4 regions of the Branchiibius cervicis genome follow, and region 1 is predicted to be linked to each of the others. Evidence: riboswitches for the same ligand, from Rfam matches in the RefSeq annotation. Region 1 holds a riboswitch; each other region holds the start of a gene.
What was found. A riboswitch is a leader RNA that binds a small molecule or an ion and turns the genes downstream of it on or off. The one in region 1 is predicted to bind S-adenosylmethionine.
Positions count from the first base shown of each region.

Region 2: it holds a riboswitch for S-adenosylmethionine, as region 1 does, so the genes downstream of both, ACFQBT_RS01145 (amino acid ABC transporter permease) here and ACFQBT_RS05810 (aminotransferase class V-fold PLP-dependent enzyme) in region 1, are expected to answer to the same signal.
Region 3: it holds a riboswitch for S-adenosylmethionine, as region 1 does, so the genes downstream of both, ACFQBT_RS18575 (DUF1684 domain-containing protein) here and ACFQBT_RS05810 (aminotransferase class V-fold PLP-dependent enzyme) in region 1, are expected to answer to the same signal.
Region 4: it holds a riboswitch for S-adenosylmethionine, as region 1 does, so the genes downstream of both, ACFQBT_RS16585 (LLM class flavin-dependent oxidoreductase) here and ACFQBT_RS05810 (aminotransferase class V-fold PLP-dependent enzyme) in region 1, are expected to answer to the same signal.

Region 1 covers NZ_JBHSWJ010000002.1:1,072,362-1,078,084, forward strand. The annotation lists gene ACFQBT_RS05785 (citrate synthase) at 1-186, opposite strand, end outside; gene ACFQBT_RS05790 (PadR family transcriptional regulator) at 196-819, opposite strand; gene ACFQBT_RS05795 (DUF4097 family beta strand repeat-containing protein) at 816-1,646, opposite strand; gene ACFQBT_RS05800 (hypothetical protein) at 1,827-1,967, opposite strand; partial or broken gene ACFQBT_RS05805 (aminotransferase class V-fold PLP-dependent enzyme) at 2,007-2,288, opposite strand; partial or broken gene ACFQBT_RS05810 (aminotransferase class V-fold PLP-dependent enzyme) at 2,375-3,265, opposite strand; SAM riboswitch class IV at 3,328-3,442, opposite strand; gene ACFQBT_RS05815 (GAF domain-containing protein) at 3,473-4,651, opposite strand; gene ACFQBT_RS05820 (flavin-containing monooxygenase) at 4,757-5,723, shown strand, end outside.
Region 2 covers NZ_JBHSWJ010000002.1:173,764-179,486, forward strand. The annotation lists gene ACFQBT_RS01120 (acyl-CoA thioesterase) at 1-285, shown strand, start outside; gene upp (uracil phosphoribosyltransferase) at 267-908, opposite strand; gene tadA (tRNA adenosine(34) deaminase TadA) at 907-1,386, shown strand; gene ACFQBT_RS01135 (Clp protease/crotonase-like domain-containing protein) at 1,397-1,594, opposite strand; gene ACFQBT_RS01140 (enoyl-CoA hydratase-related protein) at 1,591-2,277, opposite strand; SAM riboswitch class IV at 2,350-2,465, shown strand; gene ACFQBT_RS01145 (amino acid ABC transporter permease) at 2,534-3,502, shown strand; partial or broken gene ACFQBT_RS01150 (amino acid ABC transporter ATP-binding protein) at 3,499-4,277, shown strand; gene ACFQBT_RS01155 (ABC transporter substrate-binding protein) at 4,353-5,378, shown strand; partial or broken gene ACFQBT_RS01160 (FAD-dependent oxidoreductase) at 5,306-5,551, shown strand; gene ACFQBT_RS01165 (FAD-dependent oxidoreductase) at 5,584-5,723, shown strand, end outside.
Region 3 covers NZ_JBHSWJ010000002.1:3,583,747-3,589,469, reverse strand. The annotation lists gene ACFQBT_RS18585 (Y-family DNA polymerase) at 1-770, opposite strand, end outside; gene ACFQBT_RS18580 (hypothetical protein) at 879-2,327, shown strand; gene ACFQBT_RS18575 (DUF1684 domain-containing protein) at 2,332-3,132, opposite strand; SAM riboswitch class IV at 3,152-3,266, opposite strand; gene ACFQBT_RS18570 (hypothetical protein) at 3,363-3,695, shown strand; gene ACFQBT_RS18565 (class I SAM-dependent methyltransferase) at 3,696-4,325, opposite strand; gene ACFQBT_RS18560 (hypothetical protein) at 4,532-5,428, shown strand; gene ACFQBT_RS18555 (winged helix DNA-binding domain-containing protein) at 5,486-5,723, opposite strand, start outside.
Region 4 covers NZ_JBHSWJ010000002.1:3,200,453-3,206,175, reverse strand. The annotation lists gene ACFQBT_RS16600 (amino acid ABC transporter permease) at 1-387, opposite strand, end outside; SAM riboswitch class IV at 585-694, opposite strand; gene ACFQBT_RS16595 (RrF2 family transcriptional regulator) at 800-1,090, shown strand; gene ACFQBT_RS16590 (hypothetical protein) at 1,107-1,259, shown strand; SAM riboswitch class IV at 1,382-1,492, shown strand; gene ACFQBT_RS16585 (LLM class flavin-dependent oxidoreductase) at 1,540-2,718, shown strand; gene ACFQBT_RS16580 (NtaA/DmoA family FMN-dependent monooxygenase) at 2,730-4,097, shown strand; gene ACFQBT_RS16575 (LLM class flavin-dependent oxidoreductase) at 4,094-5,209, shown strand; gene ACFQBT_RS16570 (NADPH-dependent FMN reductase) at 5,206-5,718, shown strand; gene ACFQBT_RS16565 (flavin reductase family protein) at 5,715-5,723, shown strand, end outside.

The DNA.
Region 1 (5,723 bases):
CCCTGCTCGGGTCCGTTTGCGGCGTTGCACGAGGGCCAGCACCGCGTTTCGCTCGAAGCGCGATCCGCGGGATCGGGGCCCACCCGGCACCGGCGACAGGATGCCGCGGCTGACGTAGGCGTAGACGGTCGCGACCCGGACACCGAGCAGGTCGGCGGCCTGCTGGGTGTCCACGGTGTCGCTCACCGCCTCAGATTAGGACCCGGATTGACGGATGGCCTCCCGAACCTGCCGCTGCGCCTCCTCGAGTGCGGCCAGCAGCGTCTGGCGGACTTGTGGCGTGCTGTGTTTGCCGGACGCGGCCTTGCGCACTGCCTTGCTCAGATCCCGCAGTCCACGCTCGATGGCGTCGATCTCCGGTCCGGCGCCCACGAAGCCATGCCAGCCGGCCCCTCCGGTGGCCGAGCCACCGGGAACCGTCGTCGCGGTCCGCCGCGCCTCTCTCGCCGCGGCCTTGAGCTCGGCCCTCAGGTCAGCGGCGCTGCCGTGCACCCGGGCGCGCACTTCATCGGCCAGTTCCCGGGCGGATCTTTCGAGGTCGGCCTGCAATTCGCCCAGGTCCTCCTTGCGGTCGCGGACCTCCTGACGTCCTGCCTCGGTGATGACGTACGTCGCCTTGCGGCCGTCGTCGGTCCGCGAAACCAGACCTTCTTCCTCCAGCTTGGCCAGGCGGGGATAGACGGTGCCGGCGCTCGGGGTGTACAGCCCGCCGAACCGTTCCTCGAGGTCACGGATGATGTCGTAGCCGTGCCGCGGACCCTGGTCGAGCAGTGCCAGCAGGTAGAGGCGTAGTTGTCCGTGCTGGAAGACCGGTGTCACTGTTCGACCGCCTGGGTCGAGCGCATGACGACGACATCACCGGATACGGAACTGGCTTTGATCTTGAGCGTGGGGTTTCCCTCCGACAGCCTGCCGCCGCCGCGGCTTCCCGGGTTGCCGATGCGTTGTCCGTCGACGATCGCCGCACCGCTGAGGCTGCTCAGTTGGACATCGAATCCGTCCGCGTCGGGCACCCGCACCAGGACGTCCCCGGACACCGCCGTGGAGGAGATCGAGGTCTTGGCGCTCAGCAGGTCCAGGGTGATGTCACCGGAGACGGTGTTCAGTTTCACCGGGTTCACCTGGCTGCGATGCACCGTGATGTTGCCGGAGACGCCGTTGGCCTTCAGCGACCCGACCAGCCCGTGCAATTCGACCGTGCCCGAGACCGTGTTGACGTCGACCGCGTCGGTGATGTGATCCAACGTGACGCTGCCGCTGACCGTGTTGATCTTGGCCGGGCGGGTCAGCCCGCTGGCCAGCACCTGGGCGGAAACCGTGTTGATCTTGGCCGTAACGCCCTCGGGAACCGCGATGGAGATGCGTGCCCGGTCCTGCGCCGACGACGAGCCGAGCCGTTTGAGGGTCTCCCAGATGTTCTCGCCCTCGACCTTGAGGTGGGTGACCTTCAAGGTGTTGCCGTCCCAGGTGACCTGCAGGGGTCGTCCGCGCAGCTCATGAACTTCCAGCGTGGCGCCGTCCGCGTCCCCGTGGGTGACGACGTCCACCTGACCGCCGACGATGGACACCGACACCGTGCGGACGGTGGCCGGTTTCTCCTCGCCGATCTCCAGCGTTTGCGGCTCACGGATCTCCCAGGCCTGCATCTACCTCTCCCATCACGATATATCGCGTTACCGACGTCACGATATATCGCGAATGAGGTACGCGGCAAGACGTTTGCCTGCCGGACTTTTGGATCGCGTTTCACCCGCCGGAGGCCTCGCCGGGTGAAAAGAGATCCAAAAGTCCAGGGAGCGTTGCTGGACGGAGCGCGGCAGGCGTGCTTACCAGGGACGCGGCTGGCTCAGGTCGCGCGGGTCGCCGACCGCTTCCCACCCCTGACCCGCCACGTGCCGGTAGGGCAGTGCCGAGCCGGAGGTGACCAGGCGACGTACGCCGGCGATCAACCGGTCGACGTGATCCACGGTGGTCGCCAGGCCGAGACTGGCCCGCACGGCAGTGGTGTTCTGTCCGACCACGGCGTCGCACAACAGGTGCGCACAGAAGCGCCCGTCGCGGACGGCGATGCCGTCCTCGTCCGAAAGCACTTGTGAGACAAGCGAACTGTCCCACCCATCCACGGTGAACGTGACGACGCCGACGTTCGGACGGTCCTGCCCCAGCGCCGAAACGATCGTGACCCCGGGGATCTGGGCCAGACCCGCCCGCAGTCGGCTGCCCAGGGCGTCCTCGTACCGCTCGATGGTTTCTCGGTGCTCGGCCAGCGTGGCGCAGGCAGCTGCCATGGCGATGGCGCCCAGGGCATTCGGGGTTCCCCCTCGTGGCGGGCAGGCCCGCTGTGCCACAAGATCCCGTCGGCGGACACGGAGTGCGTGGCGCCGCCGGCAGGCAGGTACGGCTCGGCGACGTCCAACCAGTCGGCTCGACCGACGAGGGCTCCGGCGCCGAAGGGGGCGTACATCTTGTGCCCGGAGAATGCGATCCAGTCCGCGCCCAGCTCGTCCAGGTCCACGGCTCGGTGGGGTACCAGCTGCGCCCCGTCGACAACCACTCGGGCGCCGAACTCGGCTGCAACAGAGGATAGTTCGCGCACCGGCCACACCTCACCGGTGACGTTGCACGCACCGGTGAGCACCACCAGCTTGGGCGCCCGGGGGTCGGCGGCTGCCAGTGCGGTGCGCAGCAGGTCGGCGGCGTCGGCCGTGCTGCGTGGCACCCGCAACGACGTCGTACGCCCGGCCGGCCAGGGCAGCAGCGCCGCGTGGTGCGCGGACTGCCAGGCGAAGACCAGCGCGTCCTGGGGCAACGCGTGAGCGAGCAGCCGCAACGCGTCAGTGGTGTTGCGGGTGAAGATCACCTCATCACCGGATCGGGCACCGACGAACCGGCCGACCTCGGCGCGGGCTTGCTCGAACCAGCCGGTCGTGAGGCGGCTGGCGTAACCCGCGCCGCGGTGCACCGAGCCGTAGGTGGGGTTGACCTTGTCCACCGCCTGCGTCACGGCCACCAATGCGGGGGTGGTCGCGCCGTGGTCGAAGTTGGCGATGTCCACGACCGTGCGGTGCACCGTGGGTACGCCGATCTCGTGGGCCACGGTGCGGGGCAGGCCGGCCGCGGTCACACTGCCGCGACCGCGACGCGGTAGATCCGTCACGATGCTCAGCCGGCGAGCGCTGGGGTGCTCGGGGCTGGGGGTGGCGGCGGGTGCCGGCTCGGTGAAGCCGTTGCTCGGCGTACAGGTGATGCTCGTGACGGTGCTCATGGCGATACTCCTCGTCGGTCCAAGGGACCAGCGAGCACGCCGAAGGTGGCGAGCGGAGGACTGGTCCGCGCTTGCCGTCACGCTGTTGCGATCCGGCCGGGTCGTCACCCGGAGCACCCCACCGCGGAGGAGGGTTGCCGCTCAGTCAGCCGGGGCTTACGACTGAGACTCTTGACCTGGTCAAAAACTGTAGCAGTGCAGGCGCGTTCAGTCGCACACCACGTCGATGCCGTCCGCAATGCGGTACGGCGCTGCCTCGACGAGCGCCCCCGCGGCGCGTCGTAACCGGCTGATCTCGGCCCGGACGGCCACTTCGTGCTCGCCGTCGCCGTAGAGCCGGGTGCTCAAGGCCGCAGCGGTCATGCCCCGCGGCGCGGCGGCCAGCAGGCGCAGGATCTGGGCGTGGCGGCGGCTCAGCGGCACGGTCCACGGCTGGTCTTCGGCGCCGCCCGCCAGATGCAGCGTGTCGTCGCGGCCGAGCCGGGCCGACAGTCGCCGCGGCTCGGGAGCCGGCCGCACCAGCCATCCGTCGCCCACGCGCTCGGGCAGGCACATGCCCAGGCCGGGGACGGCCAGCGGCCGGTCGGCCCGCGGTGCCGCGATGCGGTCGCGGACACTCACTCCTTCGCGGTGGGCCACCCAACCGTGGTCGTCGACCAGCAGCAGCGGGCTGCCGGCCGTGGCGATCAGGTGGCTGGCGCGTTCCCGAAGGCGTCGCAGCTGCTGCTCGTGGTGCTGCCAGAGCGCGCCCTGGGCCAGCTGCACGGCACTGTCGACCAGCGCGACGAGCGCGGGGTGCATGGTCATCGCCGGACCGCTCACGTCGACGATTCCGAGCAATGAGCCGTCCCGCGGATCGTGGACCGGTGCCGCGGTGCAGTACCACGGGTGCTGGCGGTGCTCGAAGTGTTCGGCGGAGAACAGTTGGACCGGCGCTTGCTCGGCCAGCGCGGTGCCGATGGCGTTGGTGCCGACGTAGGTCTCCGACCAGTGCGCGCCGAGCGCGAATCCCAGCGAATCCGCCTGTCGCAGAATGGCCGGCGACCCCTCCCGCCACAAGATGACGCCGTCCCGGTCGGTGATGACCACGATGAACAGGGAAGCGTCAGCAACCCTGGTCAACACGGCGCGGATCCGGTCGGCGACCAGCGCCAGCGCGCTCTCGGCCCGCCGGGCCTCGACCTGGTCGATGGGCAGGATGTCGCGGTGCAGCGGCCGGTCCGGATCCAGGCCCAGCGACTTCATCCGGGCCCAGGAGCGAGCAACGACCGGTCGGGGCTCCTCCAGCGAACGGGAGCCGGACATCACGGCGTCGTGCAGGCGGACCAACTGCCGCGCGCGCAGCCCGAGATCGACACCGGGTGCGACCGCCGCCGCTGAGGTCATCACATCCCACTTTCGCCGCATGCAACGTGGTGCAACGGTTCCGCCCCGGACCCCGGCGCGGTGTGCTGTAGATCACACCGTACGACATCGAGGAGTTGAGAGCACATGACGCAGATTGCCGATTCGCCCGCCGCAACGGCGACCGATGCGCAAACCCGCGCCGAGACCTGGTTGAACTCTTTCGAGACCGCCTTGCGCCAGCGGGACATCGCGGCGGCGGCCGCGCTCTTCGCTACCGACAGCTACTGGCGAGATCTCGTGTCCTTCACCTGGAACATCGTGACCGTCGAGGGTCGCAGCGGGGTCACCGACCTGCTCACCCAGACGCTCGACCGCACCGACCCGGGCACGTTCCGGACCAGCGAGCCCGCCACCGAGGACGACGGTGTCGTGACGGCCTGGTTCACCTTCGAGACCGGGATCGGGCGCGGGCAGGGCCTGGTCCGGCTGACCGAGGAGGAGGGCGAGGACAGGGCGTGGACGCTGCTCACCGCCCTGCGGGAGCTCAAGGGTCACGAGGAACCACGCGGCGTACGGCGCCCCAAGGGTGCTGAGCACGGCGCCACGCGCGATCGCAAGAGCTGGGCCGAGCGTCGCCAGGAGGAGGCCGAGTCGCTGGGTTCGACCACCCAGCCCTACGTGCTGATCATCGGCGGCGGACAGGGCGGTATCGCCCTCGGCGCCCGGTTGCGGCAGTTGGAGGTGCCGGCGCTGGTCATCGACAAGCACCCCCGGCCCGGTGACCAGTGGCGCGGTCGCTACAAGTCGCTGTGCCTGCACGACCCGGTCTGGTACGACCACCTGCCGTACCTGAAGTTCCCGGACAACTGGCCGGTCTTCGCACCCAAGGACAAGATCGCCGACTGGCTGGAGTCCTACGTCAAGGTCATGGAGGTGCCGTACTGGAACAACACCGAAGCCAAGAAGGCAAGCTGGTCGGCCGAGCGCGGGGAGTGGACCGTCGAGGTTGAGCGTGACGGGCAGCCGGTGACGTTGCGCCCGACGCAACTGGTGTTCGCGACCGGTATGTCGGGTAAGCCGCGGATGCCCGAGGTCGAGGGAATCGACGTCT
Region 2 (5,723 bases), 900 kb from region 1:
GTCGGCGAGCTCGTGACCTTCGACGCCGGCATCAACTACGTCGGCCGCACCTCGATGGAGGTCGGAATCCGGGTGACCACGGAAAACGTTGCGACACAGAGCATCCGGCACACGAACACGTGTTACTTCACGATGGTGGCGCTGGACGCGGAACGGCGACCGATCGCCGTACCGCCGTTCGAGCCGGTCAGCGACGTCGAGAAGCGGCGCTGGAACGACGCGATCCGTCGCCGGCGGGTCACCCAGGAGGTCGAGCAGGCGCTCGATCAGTCGACGACGCCGTAGAGCCGGTCGCCGGCGTCTCCCAGACCCGGCACGATGTAGCCGTGCTCGTTGAGGCGTTCGTCCACGGCGCCGGTCACCAGGGTGATCGGGATGGTCAGATCCGCCAGCTCGTCGGCCACGGCCTCGATACCCTCGGGCGCCGACAGCAACGTGACGGCGGTGATGTCGTCGGCGCCGCGCTCGGCGAGGTAGCGGATCGCCATCGCCAGGGTCCCGCCGGTCGCCAGCATGGGGTCCAGGACGTAGCACTGTCGGCCGGTCAGCACATCGGGCAGCCGGTTGGCGTAGGTGATGGCCTGCAGCGTCTGCTCATCGCGCTGCATCCCCAGGAACCCGACTTCGGCCGACGGGAGCAGCCGCACCATGCCGTCGAGCATGCCAAGACCGGCGCGCAGCACGGGCACGACCAGCGGCTTGGGGTTGCTCAGCTTGATCCCGGTCGTCGGGGCGACCGGAGTCACGATGTCCTTGGGCTCGACCCGCACCTCGCGGGTGGCCTCGTACGCCAGCAGCGTGACCAGCTCGTCCGCGAGCCGGCGGAAGGTGGGACTGTCGGTCTCCTTGTCGCGCAGGTAGGTCAGTTTGTGGGCGATCAGTGGGTGATTGGCGACAAGGACGCGCATGCCTGAGACTTTAGCCGTGGATTCGTCGCCGTACGCCGAGTGGCTGGGTCTGGCTCTGGACCAGGCGCGCGTCGCCCTCCCCACCGATGACGTGCCGGTGGGCGCAGTCATCGTCGACGCACACGGTCGGCTCATCGGGGCCGGTCCGAATCGCCGTGTCGCCGACGCCGATCCGCTGGCGCACGCCGAAATCGTCGCCATCCGGGCGGCCGCGGCGACCCTCGGCCATTACCGCCTCGACGACTGCACCATCGCGGTCACGTTGGAGCCGTGTCTGATGTGCGCGGGCGCGATCATGCAGTCGCGGATCGCGCACATCGTCTTCGGCGCCTGGGATCCCAAGGCCGGTGCGTGCGGGAGCGCCTGGGATGTCATCGAGCAGAACCCATCCCCGCACCGCGTGGACTCGCTCGGCGGGGTCCGGCGGGACGAATGTGCCCAGCTCCTGACCGACTTCTTCCGCGCGCGACGCCGTTAGCCCGGCCGGCTCATTCCTGCCAGGGATAGAACGGCGGCATGTCGCTGGACGTGCGCCCGGTGAACTCGGTGTCGCGCTTCTCCAGGAACGCTCGCACGCCCTCCTGGCCGTCGGCGAAGCTGGTGTAGTACATCGCCAGCGAGTCGATCCGGTGCGCTTCCATCGGGTGCGGCTGGGCGCTGTTGCGGTACATCATCTGCCGGGTCAACGCGATACCGACCGCCGAGCGACCGTCGATGAATTTGCGGGCCAGTTCGTACGCCGCGGGCAACAGTTCGTCAGGCTCGTGCAGTGAGCGGACCAAGCCACCCGCCAGGGCCTCGTCGGGGAGAGGATGTCCGCGGCGTACGTCCATTCCAGGGCGCGGGAGATGCCCACGATGCGCGGCAGGAACCACGACGAGGTGGCCTCGGGCACGATGCCCAGGCGCCCGAAGACGAAGCCGATCCGGGCTTTGGTCGAGGCCAGGCGGATGTCCATCGGCAGCGTCATGGTCGCCCCGATGCCCACGGCGGCGCCGTTGATCGCGGCGATCACCGGCTTGGTGCAGGCGTAGATGGCCAGGGAAACGCGCCCGCCGGTATCGCGCACACCCTCGAAGATCTCGGGGTCGTCAAGGCGCTCGGTCAGGTCCTGCACCGTCGGCGCCAGCCCCGGCGTGAGGCCGAAGACGTTGCCCTCCTTGGTCAGATCCATACCGGCGCAGAAGGCCCGCCCGGCGCCGGTGACCACGACGACGCGGGTGTCGTCGTCCGTGCTGGCGCGGGTGAAGGCGTCGACCAACTCGTTCGCCATGGTCACGGTGAAGGAGTTCAGTTGCTCGGGCCGGTTGAGGGTCAGCGTGCAGATCCCGTCCACGACGCTGTAGTCCAGGGTTTCGTAGTCGCTCACGGATCGATCATCCCGCACGGCGTCGGCACGTGGAGTTGACGGGTCACTGAAACAATGTCTACTCTCCCGGTAGGCATTGAGCGTCGATGACAAGCCCTGGCTGGTCGACCAGCAACCCTCGTTCCGCGGTGGGGTGCTCCAGGTGAAAGCCCGGCCCGTTAGCGAACCCGCGCGGGCAAGCGCAGTGACGCAGCCTCGGCCGCGTCACGAAGGTCGTCGGCTCACGTCGTGGCCTTCGAACTCGTTGGAGTCGTCCATGTCCTCACCTCCCGGTTATGCACAAGCCGCAGTCGAGCAGGTTGCCGACGTTGCTTCGGACCCCTCTGCTGACCGCACTGCCCGCAGGGTCATCCCGCAACGGCACCCGTGGCGCTGGGTGGCCGCCGCCGGTGTCGCCGTCCTGGCAGCGATGGCGATCAACGCGCTGATCACCAACCCGTTCTTCCAATGGGATCGTTTCGGCTACTGGTTCACCAGACCCGTTGTCCTGCAGGGACTTTGGATCACGTTGAAAGTGACGGCCGCAGCGGCGGTGCTTGGTTTCATCGGAGCGCTCGTTCTGGCAGTCGCTCGTCTGTCCAGCAATCCGTTGCTGCGGGCGGCCAGTTGGGCCTACACCTGGTTGTTCCGGTCGATCCCGTTGATCGTGATCCTGCTGTTCCTGGTCAACTTCGGCGCTCTGTACAAGACCATCAGTCTCGGGGTGCCCTTCGGGCCGGAGTTCGTCCGCTTCGACGAATCGCGGCTGGCCACCGACATCGCGTTGGCGATCATCGGTCTGTCCCTGGCGGAAGCCGCCTACGGCTCGGAGGTCGTGCGCGCCGGCATCCTGTCGGTCGACCAGGGCCAGCACGAGGCGGCTGCCGCGCTGGGTCTGCCCAAGAGGTACCAGTTCCGCAGAATCGTTCTGCCGCAGGCGCTTCGCTCGATCGTGCCGAACTTCGTCAATCAGTTGATCGGGCTCATCAAAGCGAGCTCGCTGGTCTTCTACGTCTCGCTACTCGACCTCTTCGGGCAGGTGCAGACGCTGGGCAGCACCTATCCCGGCGACATCATCCCGCTGCTGCTGGTAGCAACCGTCTGGTATGTGATCCTCACCAGTGCTCTGTCCGTGGTGCAGTTCTACGTCGAGCGGCACTACGCCCGCGGGGCAGTGCGGACGTTGCCGCCGACGCCGCTGCAACGGCTGCGCGCCGTCATCGGTCGCAAGCAGGTGACGGCATGAGCGCCGCGCCGGTCACCTCCGCCGCAATCCACGTCCACAACGTGACCAAGAGGTACGCCGACAACGCCGTTCTCGACGACGTGCAGTTGACCGTGCGGCCGGGCGAGGTCGTCGTGATCATCGGCCCGTCGGGATCCGGAAAGTCGACGTTGCTGCGTACGATCAACCACCTCGAGAAGCCGGACCTGGGCTATGTGCAGGTCGGCGACGAGCTCATTGGCGTCCGCGAACACGGTTCTGATCTGAAGGAACTCAGTGAGCGCGAGATCCTGAAGCAACGTGCACAGATCGGCTTCGTCTTCCAGTCCTTCAATCTCTTCCCGCACCTGACGGTGCTGGAGAACGTCGCCGCGGCACCCGTCGCCACCGGTCACACGGATGGGCCGACAGCTCGGCGGCGAGCTGCCGAACTCCTCGCCCAGGTCGGTTTGGCGCAGAAGGAAGATGCCTACCCACGGCAACTGTCCGGAGGTCAGCAACAGCGGGTCGCGATTGCCCGGGCGCTAGCTCTCGATCCGGGCGTGATCCTCTTCGACGAGCCCACCTCGGCTCTGGATCCGGAGCTGGTCGGTGAGGTGCTCGCGGTGATCAGGATCTCGCGCGCAGCGGTCGCACCCTGGTGATCGTCACGCACGAAATCGGTTTCGCCCGTGAAGTCGCGGACCGCATCGTCTTCCTCGACCAGGGGGTCCTCTTGGAGCAGGGGCCACCGGTCGAGGTACTGGACAACCCGGCGCATGAGCGGACCCGCGCCTTCTTGTCCGCGGTCCTCTAGCAATTCCGCAGCGCAGTCTCACCCGGCCCTGTCGTCAACAGGCCGGTCCACGAACCATTCCCGAAAGGAAACGTCATGACCTATCGTTCCCAGCCCGATCGCCGCACCCTGCTGCGCGGGGTCGTCGGTGGCGCCGCTGCCCTTGGCCTCGCGAGCTTCGCCACGGCCTGCTCCTCCTCCGACGCCGCTGAGTCCAGGAGCAAAGACGGCAAGACCGAACTCACCCTGGGCCAGCACTCCAACGGAGCGGCCGTACCGGCGAAAGTAACGGTGGCTCAGGTTGACGCGATTCGAAACACCCTGCCTCAGGGCGTCCTGGACGGCGGAAAGCTGGTCATCGGCATCGGCGCACTACCGGCCGGGTTCCCACCGTTGGCCTTCGTCGGCGACGACCAGCAGACGCTCACCGGTTCGGAGCCGGACCTGGGCCGTCTGGTCGCCGCCGTGTTCGGGCTCGAGCCGGACATCAAGAACTCCACCTGGGAGAACCTCTTCGTCGGGATCGACAGCGGTAAGACCGAGGTCGGTGTCTCCAACATCACCGACACCGAAGAGCGCAAGCGCAAGTACGACTTCGCCAGCTATCGCCAGGACAACCTGGCGTTCGTGGTGCCGAAGACCGATTCGTGGAACTTCTCCGACTACCAGAGCCTTGCCGGCAAAACGGTTGCCGTCGGCTCGGGTACCAACCAGGAGCGGATCCTGTTGGAGTGGAAGAAGAAGCTGCAGGGTGAGGGCAAGGATCTTCAGGTGAAGTACTTCCCGAGCAACAACGACACGTTCGTGGCACTGGCGGCCGGCAAGATCGACGCCTACTTCGGCCCCAATCCGGGCGCCGCCTACCAGGTGCGACAGACGCAGTCCACACCGAACGCGGTGCGCATCGCGGGCACCTTCTCCGGGGCCGGCTCCAGCCTGCAGGGTCTGATTGCCGCCACCACGAAGAAGGACTCCGGCCTGGCCAAACCGCTGGCCGCAGCCATCAACCACCTCATCGAGGACGGCACGTACGCCACCTGGCTGAAGGTATGGAACCTGTCCAACGAGGCGGTGAAGACCTCGCAGATCAACCCGCCCGGTCTGCCTCTGGACAACTCGTGACCCGAGGCCGGATCGGCATCGTCGGTGCCGGGGTGGCGGGGTCTTCGGCCGCCTGGCACCTGACGCGCGCCGGTTACGACGTCGAGGTTTTCGAGCAATACGAGGCCGGGCACGATCGTGGGAGTTCACATGGTTCGTCGCGGATCTTCCGGCTGGCCTATCCCCACCCGACGTACGTCGCGTTGGCCGTGCGCGCGTTGCTGGAGTGGCGAGTGCTCGAGGAGGAGGTGTCCGCCCCGCTGTTGGAGTTGACCGGGGGATCGACCATGGACCGCCCGCTGCTCTCGAGCCCCTGCACGCAGCGTTGCGTGCGGCTGGACAACGGACGGAGTACTGGTCCGCGGC
Region 3 (5,723 bases), 2.5 Mb from region 1:
CGCTCCGAAGGCACTCTGTGAGCCGATCGATCGCCGGCGATGGCCGGTGTGAACCGGCCGCGGATCGCGCAGGTTGGCGACGGCGTGCAGGTGCCGACCGGCGGCCGCACCGAGGGCCTGGGTGAGCGTTCGTTCGTCGAGCGCGGCCAGTTGACCGACCGTGCGCACCCCCGCGAACGCAGCTTCTCGGCGGTGACTTTGCCTACGCCCCAAAGCCTTTCGATGGGCAGCGGGTGAAGGAAGCCGGCCTCGTCGGCGGGCACCACGAGCAGCCCGTCGGGTTTGCAATGCGCGCTCGCGATCTTGGCCAGGAACTTGGTGCGGGCCACCCCGACCGAGATCGGCAAACCCACGCTGCTGCGCACCTGCTCCCGGACCCGGACGGCGACCTCTTGCGGGCAGCGGTAGCTTCGCCGCAGCCCGTCGACGTCGAGGAACGCTTCGTCGATCGACAGCGGCTCGACCACCGGGGTGATGTCGCGCAGGACGGCGAAGACGTCCTTACTGGCCTGCGAATAGGCCGACAACCGGGCGGGTACGACGATCGCGTCCGGGCACAACGGGCGCCAGACCCGCTCGGGCATGGCTGCGCGCACACCGCACGCCTTGGCCTCATAGCTGGCCGCCATCGCGATGCCCCCGCCGACGATGACCGGTCGGCCGCGCAACGAGGGGTCGTCGCGTTGCTCGACCGAGGCGAAGAAGGCGTCGAGATCGGCGTGCAGGATGGACCCCTGCGTCTGCCACGAACCGCCATTGGACACGAACATATGTTCGCACCGTGGGCTGACACGGTGCGTCGAGCGCAATTTGTTGCATTCAAAACGGACCTGTGCAAGTGGGCTGCCCGATCAACAATGCCTTTCTATGGTTCCCCTATGGCCTACGTTCCCGCGACCTACGCGCCAGTGCCGTGGCTGATGCGCGTCTGGCGGCATTGTGCGCCGAATCCGGATCTACGTACCCAACGCACCATCGCCCCGCTGATGCGCAGCTACCCCGGCGTCGCCAAAGACCTTTCGTACACGACGCTGTCGCGCTACGAGAACGGCGCGGTACCGGTCACGCTGGAGATCGTGTCCGCCTTCGAGCAGGTGCTCGGCCTGGCACCGGGGATCATCGGTGCGCACCTGGAGGACAGCGCGGTGGTGCACATCGATCGGATGCAGCGCCGGTCGCTGCTGGATCGGGTGGACAGCGGCCTCAACGGCCCCGACTGGCACCGCCTCAGCCACCTGCTGACCGCACCGGCCGGCGGACTGGTGTTGCGCAGCGCCGACACCCAGGCCCTGATCTCCCGGCTGATGACCGAGATGACCGTATCCCTCGGGTCGGCATACCAGTTCCGGATGCGGGCCCTGATCCGGTTGGCCAAGGACGAGTTCACCCGCGACCTGGTGGGCGATGCAATCGAGGAACACCTCTCGGCCTGCGGGTACTCCGTCATCGGAGACACCTTGGAGCTGTTGCCCAAGGCCCACCATCCGCGCACCGCCGAGGTGCTGATGGACAGTTACCAGAAGCTCGAGGGCGTTGCGCTGCTCCTTGCCGGCGGAGCGATCGAACTGGCGGTCGTCGAGGATCAGATCACACCGGCCTTCTGGGCCCGTCTCGGCGAGCAACTCCTTGCCGATCTCAGCCAACCCGGATCGTCGCGATACGAGCCGGCGGTGTTGATCTTCAACCTCCTGGTGCGACCCGCCCAGACGCACCTGCTGGCCCGGCTGGGGGACCGGGCCCGACGAGATCTGCTCGAGCACCGCGCCGCGCGGTCGGCGGCCGACCGCAGCCCCGAGGAGACCCGGGTGCTGCGGGCCCGGTGCGATCGCATCGCGGAGAAACTGCTCGAGCAGACGCGCCCGCACCGGCCGGCCACCCTGGTCGAGGGGCTCATCTACCGGTTGCGCGAAGCCTTGTCGGATGAGATCTCACCCCTGACGGGTGCGATCGTGCTGGCCTCCAGCCCGTTCGCCGACGCGCTGTCGCACCATCTGGAGCATCACGACCAGGATCTGCCCGGCGCCCAGGTGACACTGAACTCCTGCCAGCGCTACGACGCGGGTTCCCTCGGCGACACCTACCGACAGGCCGATCCGGACCAGCGGGCCAGATTGCTGGTGCCGTTGGCACACAACCGCGCATTCCCGCCCGACATCGACCTGGGTGCGGAGATGCGCGCGCCCAACGTCGAGCGGCGACGACTGCTCTATGCCGCAGGGATGTCGGCCCACCCGGGCCTGGAGGAACTGTCCCAGGAGACCGGCCTGGCTCCGTTGGAGCGCACTGCGGTGCGTTGGTGGTCGCAGGTGGACATCCCCCCGGCCTAAGCGATCAGGCGGGCGTCTTTTCGCCAGCCTCGACCGCAATCGGCAACCGGTTGCGCGACGGCGGGAGCGGACAGGTGGCGTACGGCGTATAGGCGCACGGCAGGTTGATCGCGCGGTTGAAGTCGAGCGTGACCCGGCCCTCGGCGTCCGGCGCGGGGACCGACAGGGCCCGGTTCGCGGCGTACGTGCTGACCCCACTGGTCGCATCGCGCAGCAGCACCAGCAGATCGTCCCCGTGCCCGGGGAACGCCACGAGGGTCAGGTCCTGCCCGTCCTTGGTGAAGTGGATCTCGCCGGGTGCGTCGTAGACGTGTTGCAGACCGTCGACCGCGGCGCCGACCGTGGTGGGGACCGGCTCGTCGTACGCCGTGTAGCGGCCTTCGACGACCCAGGACGGGTCGGGGGCGAAGGCGGGTGTGCCTTGGTACGCGGTCAGGATCTCGTGGTCGGGGTGCCGCGGACGGATGATGTCCTCGCCACCGCGCTTGGCGATCTCGATGACACCGTCGCCGAATCCCACTGTCACACCGGCACGTTCGGGGATGACTCCGAAGTCGACGGTACCTTCGAGGCGCTCGCCGTCCTTGGTCAGCGCCTCGCCGTCGTCCAGACGGACGTGGATGCCGCGGTCGTCTGCCCACCACTGTCCGGGGGCCCGCTCGAATCGCTGGGGTTGGTCGGTCAGGAAGTGCAGACCGGTGACCGCCAGGAAGCCGTGCCGGTCGGACCGGACCTGCTCGTGGTGGTCGTGCCAGCGCTGCCATTCGGAGGCGAAGTCGGTGCTGTGGATGACGGCGTTGCTCATGGCTGCTCCCTCGGGGTGGCTCTCACGCTTGCCCGCCGGGGATCCGATCGGGCCGGGCTTTCACCTGGAGCACCCCACCGCGGTAGGAGGGTTGCCGGTCAGCCAGCCAGGGCTTGTCGCTGACGCTCAATGCCTACTTTGAAAGTAGGGGATGTGCGGTCGGCTTGTCCACTTCTGTTCGGACCACTCATCTCAGGCTCTTAGCGGCTCGGGTGCAATACGGTTTGCCTATGAAGAAGCTCAAGCTGACCCTTCTGGCGCTCGGCCTGATCGCGCTCATCGTCGGCGCCGTGATGCTGTTCATGGCGGTCAGCGTCGACATGAAGGTCGTCTGGGAAATCGCGACCCGCTACCAGGGCGGTGGCACGAAGGAGACGCTGCACGACCCGCGGCCCAAGATGCTGATCATCAGCGGGATCGCCCTCGGTGCCGGGGTGCTGATCGGTCTCGGGCTGGGGCTGCCACTGCATCGCGCCCTGTCGCAGAAGAAGCTGGATGCGTTGGTAGACCAGCGGGTTCAGCAGCGGCTGGCCGGGTCGGCGCCGGAAGCCGCGACCGAGTAGCTAGCGGCGGGCGTCGATCAGATGCCTCGTCGAGTGCGCGACGAACGGCTCGCCCCGCCGCATCCGGGCATCCAGTTCACGTAGCTGCAGGTCGTAACGCTCCACGGTGAAATCCGGCACCCACCACACGCATTTGCGTAGCGTCCACACCACGGCACCCACGTCGTAGAACTCCATCCGGCAGCGCGCCGTACGCAGATCAACGACCGTCAGCCCAGCGCTCCTCGCCTCTGCCGCTTCGGTTCTCGGATCCCGCGCCGCGCGTGCTTCGGGCTGCGCGCCGAGAAAGTACTCGATCAACTCGAACGCCGACGCCGGACCGACGTGCTGTGCGACGTAGTGCCCCTCCGGCTCCAACACCCGGCCGATCTCGGTCCAGTCCGGCTGCACCGGGTGCCGGGAGGTGACCAGATCGAAGGATCGATCCGCGAACGGCAACGGAGCACCTGGATCGGTCTGCACCACACGGACGCCGCGTCCCGCCAGCCGCGTCCGCGCCCGGTCGGCGTTGGGCGGCCACGACTCGGTGACCGTCATGGCCGCAGGGAGCACGGGGGCTTCAGCGATGACCTCCCCGCCACCGGTGTCGATGTCCAGGGCGCGCCGCGCCTTCGCCAGCCGGCCGGCCACCAGGTGGGCGTACCCCCAGGGGGCCGTTCCTCCGTGGCCCGACCGGCCAGCCACTCGAATCCCCATCCGGCGACGTCGGCGGCCTCGGCCTCGGCGATGAGCTCCGCATAGGGCCTCATGAGTCCATCGTGCCAGTCCCGCTCGGGCGCCGGTCGGGCCGCGACGACGCCCATCGGTGCCTGCGTACGGATAGGTTCAGTGACGCCATGGATGAGGAATCGCACGACACTGCGCGGGCGGCGGCAGAGCGCCTCGGATTGGGTGCGCAATACCAGCGGCTGCAGGAACGACGGGCGACTGCCTTTGTGCCGGCAGTGGTACGCCGGTTCCAGGACATCGACGGCGGCACGCAGGCCGGCCTGCTCTCACTCACGCTGTTCACGACAGTCCTCCCGTTGGTCATCCTGGGCTTCGGATACTTCAGCGGGTTCGCCGCCAACATCAGCGTCGGCGTGCTCTTCCAGCGTCAGCTCGGGCTGAGCGGATCCCTCGGGCAAACGGTGCGCGAGGCGTTCGGTGCAGCCGATGCGTTGCGTTCGTCCTGGACCGTGGTCGGTCTCGCCGGGTTCCTGGTGTGGGGGATTCCGATGACGTCCCAGGTGGCCGGAATCTTTGCGGCCGCTTGGCGCCGCGAGCCGTTGACCTTCTGGCAGCGCGTGGGCCGCGGGACGCTGTGGTTCGTCGCCTACCTGGTCACCCTCGCGATCCACGACGTCGTCGCGTTCGGTGGTGATCACCCACTCTCCGTGGCGATTCCGCTGTATCTGGTGTCGTTGATCCCGCTCTGGGTGTTCTGGACGGTGACCCCTGCCCTTCTGGTGCGTGAGGGCGGCCGGGGCGCACGGTTCCTGGTGACGGCCGGTTTCGCCGGTCTGACCATCGACGGCGTCATTCTGCCGCTGGTGGAGCGGCTGTTCGCGCCATCCCTGCTGGAGGGGTGGAACGGTTTCGGACCGATCGGCGTCGCGATGGCGATCATCATCTGGTGCGGCGCGATCGCCGTCGGCTGGGTCCTCACCGCATGTGTGGGCGCGGTGCTGTGGGAACGATCCGCACCGTCGGCGACGGTGCTGGAAGTGGAAGCCGCCCCCGGCGCCGAATGACCGGCGTACGCCGACTGGCTGCGAACTCAGCCGTGCTCGTGCACGCGGCCGAACGGGTCAGCCCCGCAGCGACCGTTCGAGCGGGGTCGGGAAGACCGGCCGGACCACGGCACCCTCCATGCGGCTGCCGAGGTCTGCCGCCGCCTCGTCGACAGCGACCCGCGCCTCGGCGCCGTAGTCACCCGGGACCGCCGTGCGCAACTGGCCGTCCGGGCCCACGGCCCAGGCACCGATCAGCTGCCCGTCCCACCACACCGTCGGACCGAGGTTGCCGTTGCGGTCGAAGACCAGGTCC
Region 4 (5,723 bases), 2.1 Mb from region 1:
CGCCACGTCGAGAGTGAGAGCTATGAACGCGGCGATGATCCCCGAGAACAGGTTGGCGGTCTGCACTGACGCGAACTCCGGGCCGAACGGGATGCCGATCGACAACCGTGGGTAGAGCGAGGCGAGTTGGAACCAGAAGAGCACCTGGACGAGGGCCGGCACCGACCGCACGATCCAGACGAAGGTGAAACTCACGCTGCGCAGGATCGGGTTGCTGGACAGGCGCATCGCGGCCAGGGCGATCCCGAAGAGGTACCCGACGACGAACACCGACGCCGAGAGCGCCAGCGTCAGGCCGAGCCCGCGCAGGATGGAGGGCGCGGTGAAGTACTGCGCGACGATGCCCCACTGGAACCGTTGGTTGGTGATCAATGTGTTGACGAACATCGCCACGAGGACGAGGACCGCCGCGGCCGCCAACCAGCGACCGGGTCTCGGTGCGGAGACAAGGCGCGCGGTGCGTAACGGGTCGTCGGCCGCGGCGGGGAGGTCTGCGCCGCGTCGGCCGAAGCCCGGGCGTCGAGCAGGGTCATTGTGTGAATAACCTTCCAGATCAATCGCATTCGGCACTCAGCCGCTGCGATGGCATGCGCTTGTGGGCCGGGTTGGCTCACCGGGTCGTCACCTGGGGCACCCCACCGCTGCGGAGGGTTGCCGGTCAGCAAGCCAGGGCTTGTCGCTGACGCTCATAACCGAAAGTGAGGTTAGGCCAAACATCCCGGCATGGCAAATGCCTACTGATCCGATGGGTGTTAGCGGGGACGATTAAACTGACCGCAGAACCTTGCGTCGACGGAGGATGGCCGTGCAGATCTCGGCGAAAAGCGACTACGCCGTGCGTGCAGCTCTGGAGATGGCGGCCCGCGCACCCGATTTGCTGACGATCGACGCGATCGTCGAGGACCAGGGCATGCCGCGTAAGTTCGTCGAGGCCATCCTGGGCGATCTTCGCCGGGCCGGAATCGTGCGCACCCAACGGGGCTGCGCCGGGGGCTACACCCTGGCCCGACCCGCGTCCGAGATCGCGATCGGCGACATCCTGCGGGCCGTCGACGGTCCCCTCGCCGAGGTGCGGCCTGCGGCCGCATGAGACGACGTACGGCGGGGTGGCCGCCCACCTGCCCGACCTGTGGGTGGCCGTTCGGTCCAGCCTGCGACAGGTTCTGGACGAGGTATCGGTGCAGCAGTTGCTCACCGGCTCCCTGCCTGCGAAGGTGCGTCGGCTCAACGACGTCGAGGACGCCTGGCTGCCCCGCTGATTCGCGAGGCCCCGCGTGGCCTGGGATCTTCCAAACCTGCCCGGGGTGGAGTCAGGGTCCTAATTACCCACTTCCGGAGTAGGGATTAGACATCACGATTCGTTTGCTCTAGCCTCACTTTCGGTTATGAGCGTCAGCGACAAGCCCTGGCTTGCTGACCAGCAACCCTCCTGCGCGGTGGGGTGCTCCAGGTGATGACCCGGCATCTCCGACCGGAGGTGCAAGCGCGATGTGCACGGCGACTTCCGTTGCAATGCACCTGACGAGATGGGTAACCACCATGTCCGATCTCCATCTAGCCGTGGCCCTCGACGGCGCCGGCTGGCACCCCGCTGCATGGCGCGAGGCCGATGCCCGGCCGGGGGAGTTGTTCACCGCTCGGTACTGGACCGATCTGGTGCAGCAGGCTGAACGCGGTCTGCTGGACCTGGTGACGATCGAGGACGGTTTCAGTCAGCAGATCGATCACCACCAAGCCGCAGGCGACCGTACCGACCGGGTCCGCGGCCGCCTCGATGCGAATCTGGTCGCGGCACGGGTGGCGCCGACCACCTCCCGCATCGGGCTGTTGCCGACGGTGGTGGCGCCGCATACCGAGCCGTTCCATGTCTCCAAGGCCATCGCGACCTTGGATTTCGTCAGCACCGGGCGCGCCGGGGTACGGGTGCGTTCGAGCGTGAGTGCGGACGAATACGGCAATGTCGGACGTCGACCGGCGCCGGAACTTCCCAGCGAGGGTGTGCCTGCCTCCTTGACCCGCGCCCTCTTCGGCGAGGTCGAGGACTACATCGAGGTGTTGCGGCGCCTCTGGGACAGCTGGGAGGACGACGCGGAGATCCGTGACGTCGCCACCGGCCGGTTCGTGGACCGAGAGAAGTTGCACTACATCGACTTCGAGGGTGCGCAGTTCAGTGTGCGCGGACCCTCGATCACCCCGCGCCCGCCGCAGGGTCAGCCACTGGTCTCGTTGCTGGTGCACCAGAAGACCGGATACGAATTGCTCGCCCGCAGTGCGGATCTGGGGTTCGTCACCCCGACCGACGCTGCGGACGCGCACAACATCTCCACCGCGGTCCGCGCCGCCACGGCACAGGCCGGCCGGACCGCGGGGGAGGTCAACATCCTGGGTGATGTCGTCGTCTTCCTGGACGAGACGTACGCCGCCGCCTCCGCTCGCAAGGAGCGGCTCGACGTACGTGATGGGGATGAACTACGAAGTGACGCAACGATCTTCGTTGGTACGCCCGCAGAGTTGGCCGACCTGATCCTCGATTGGCACGCGGCCGGTCTGGACGGCGTACGCCTGCGGCCCGGTGCGCTGCCCCACGATCTGACCCAGATCACCGACGCGCTGGTGCCCGAGCTGCAGCGGCGCGGGGCATTCCGCAGGACGTACGACGCCACGACCTTGCGGGGGCACTTCGGCCTGACCCGGCCCGCCAACCGCTACGTGGCCTGAGAGGACGCACGATGACCAAGCAGATTCACCTGGCCGCACACTTTCCGGGCGTCAACAACACCACCGTGTGGAGCGACCCCGGCGCCGGCAGCCACATCGAATTCGACTCGTTCAAGCGTTTCGCGCAGATCGCCGAGCGGGGCAAGTTCGACTTCCTCTTCCTGGCTGAAGGGCTACGGCTGCGTGAGCAGAACGGCAAGATCTACGACCTGGACGTCGTCGGGCGGCCGGACACCTTCACCATCCTGGCCGCGCTCGCGGCCGTGACCGAACACCTCGGTCTGACTGGCACGATCAATTCGACCTTTAACGAGCCCTACGACGTGGCAAGGCAATTCGCCTCCTTGGACCACCTCTCCGGTGGCCGTGCGGCCTGGAATGTGGTGACTTCCTGGGATGCGTTCACCGGCGAGAACTTCCGCCGCGGGGGCTTCCTGCCTCAGGACCAGCGCTACGAGCGCGCCCGGACCTTTCTGCAGACCGCCACGGAGCTGTGGGATTCCTGGTCGCCGACGGACCTGCTGGCCAATCCCGACTCCGGGCAGTTCGTCGCCCGCCCCGACGCAGGCGCGTACGGTCATCATGACGACCACTTCGACATCAGCGGCCGCTTCAACGTGCCGTCCCCGCCCCAGGGTCGCCCGGTGATCTTCCAGGCCGGCGACTCCCACGACGGCCGGGAGTTCGCGGCCTCCTCCGCCGACGCCATCTTCAGCCGGCACGGGACCTTGGAGGACGGCAAGGCGTTCTACGAGGACGTCAAAGGCCGCCTGGCCAAGTACGGTCGCCGGCGAAGTGACTTGCTGATCCTGCCTGCCGCGACGTTCGTCCTGGGCGACACCGACGCCGAGGCGCAGGACAAGGCGCATGAGGTGCGTCGCCAACAGGTCAGCGGGCAGACGGCCATCCGGTTCCTGGAGCAGTTGTGGAACCGTGACTTGTCGCACTACGACCCGGATGGTCCTCTGCCACAGGAGGATCCGGATCTGGGCGAGCACACCATCGCGCGCGGCCGCGCTAGTGTGCGCCGGCATGACGACATCCTGGCCACTGCTCGAGCGTGGCGGGAGAAGGCCGAAGCGGAGCACCTGTCGATCCGCGAGTTGATCATCGAGGTCACCGCGCGGCAGAACTTCATCGGCTCGCCGCAGACGATCGCCGAGACCATCAACGACTACGTGCAGCAGGACGCCAGCGACGGTTTCATCCTGGTGCCGCACATCACCCCCGACGGCCTGGGTCCGTTCGTGGACCGGGTCGTGCCGCTGCTGCAGGAGCGTGGCGTCTTCCGCACCGACTACGAGAGCACGACGCTGCGCGACAACCTCGGCCTACGGCCGCAGACCGAGCAGGGCACGGTCGACGGAGTTGCGTCATGAGCACGCCCCTGTCCGTGCTCGATCTGGTGCCGATCTCGACCGGCTCCAACGCGCCGGAGGCGTTGCGCAACAGCATCGACCTCGCCCAGCGCGCGGAGTCGCTGGGTTACGCCCGGTACTGGTTCGCCGAGCACCATCTCAACCCGGGAGTGGCGGGTACGTCACCGGCCGTCGTGCTCGCGTTGGTCGCTGGTGCCACGTCCAGCATCCGACTGGGTTCTGCCGCAGTGCAACTGGGTCACCGTACGGCGTTGTCGACGGTCGAGGAGTTCGGCCTGCTGGATGCGTTGCACCCCGGTCGTTTCGACCTCGGGCTGGGGCGCTCCGGTGGGAAGCCGCCGGGCTCGGAGACTCGCGCCCCATCGCGCCCCGACAAGCGGGTCCTCGACAACGGGTTGGTCATCCCGCCGGCGTTCGACTACTCCCAGTTGCTGGGGTCGCCGCGGATCGCGCTGTCGCAGGCCCTCTTGAAACAGCCCGGGGCGACATTGCAGCCCTACTCCGAGCAGGTCGCGGACATCCTCGCGCTGATCGCCGGCACCTATCGCGCTGAGAACGGTGAAGAGGCGCACGTGATCCCGGGTGAGGGCGCCGACCTGCAGATCTGGATCCACGGCAGTTCGGCCGGGGAGAGTGCGCAGATCGCGGGTGCCAACGGCGTGCGCTTCGGTACGAACTACCACGTCGCACCCTCCGGTGTTCTCGAGGCGGTCGCCGCCTACCGCGAGGCGTTCGTCCCGAGCGCAACGCTCGGGTCGCCGTACGTCATCGTGTCGGCAGACGTTGTGGTGGCCGAGGAAGACCAGGTGGCAGCGGATCTCGCGGCGGGTTATGGGCCCTGGGTGCGGTCGATCCGCACCGCTCAGGGTGCGATCCAGTACCCGACTGCGGAGCAAGCGCGGGCACTGTCGTGGGAGCCGGATGACGCAGCGCTGGTCGCTGATCGGGTGGACACGCAATTCGTCGGGACGCCGGAGAAGGTGGCCGACCAGTTGGCTGCTCTTCGCGACGCAACCGGGGCCGATGAGTTGCTGGTCACCACCATCACGCACGACCACGAGGATCGGGTTCGGTCCCTGGAACTCCTGGCGAAAGAGTGGCAGCAGCGATGAGCGTCGTTGTGGTCGTGGGCAATCCGAAGCCCAAGTCGCGTACGTTGTTGGCGGCCTCACGAGTCGCCGAACGCGTGGCGGGTCGGCCCCCGGACACCGTGATCGATCTGGTCGACTTCGGCGCTCAGCTGTTGGATTGGTCCTCGCCCGCCGTGGCTCACGCGGTGGAGCAGGTGCAGCAAGCCTCCTTGGTGGTCTTCGCCAGTCCGACCTACAAGGGCAGCTACACCGGTCTGCTCAAACTCTTCCTGGACCGGATCGGCGGAGGCGCCTTGCGTGACGTGACCGCGATCCCGCTGCTGCTCGGCGGGGACCTGCGCCACTCGCTGGCTCCCGAAGCGTTCCTCAAGCCGGTGCTGGCCGAGTTGGGCGCGTCCAGCCCGACGCGCGGCTTGTTCATCGTGGACAAGACCTGGGAAGAATCACCGGAGCTTGCCGCGTGGTTGCAGTACGAAGAACCGGTGTTGGAGCGCATCCGGGCCCGACTCGGGACGAAGGCAGCGGCATGACGGTG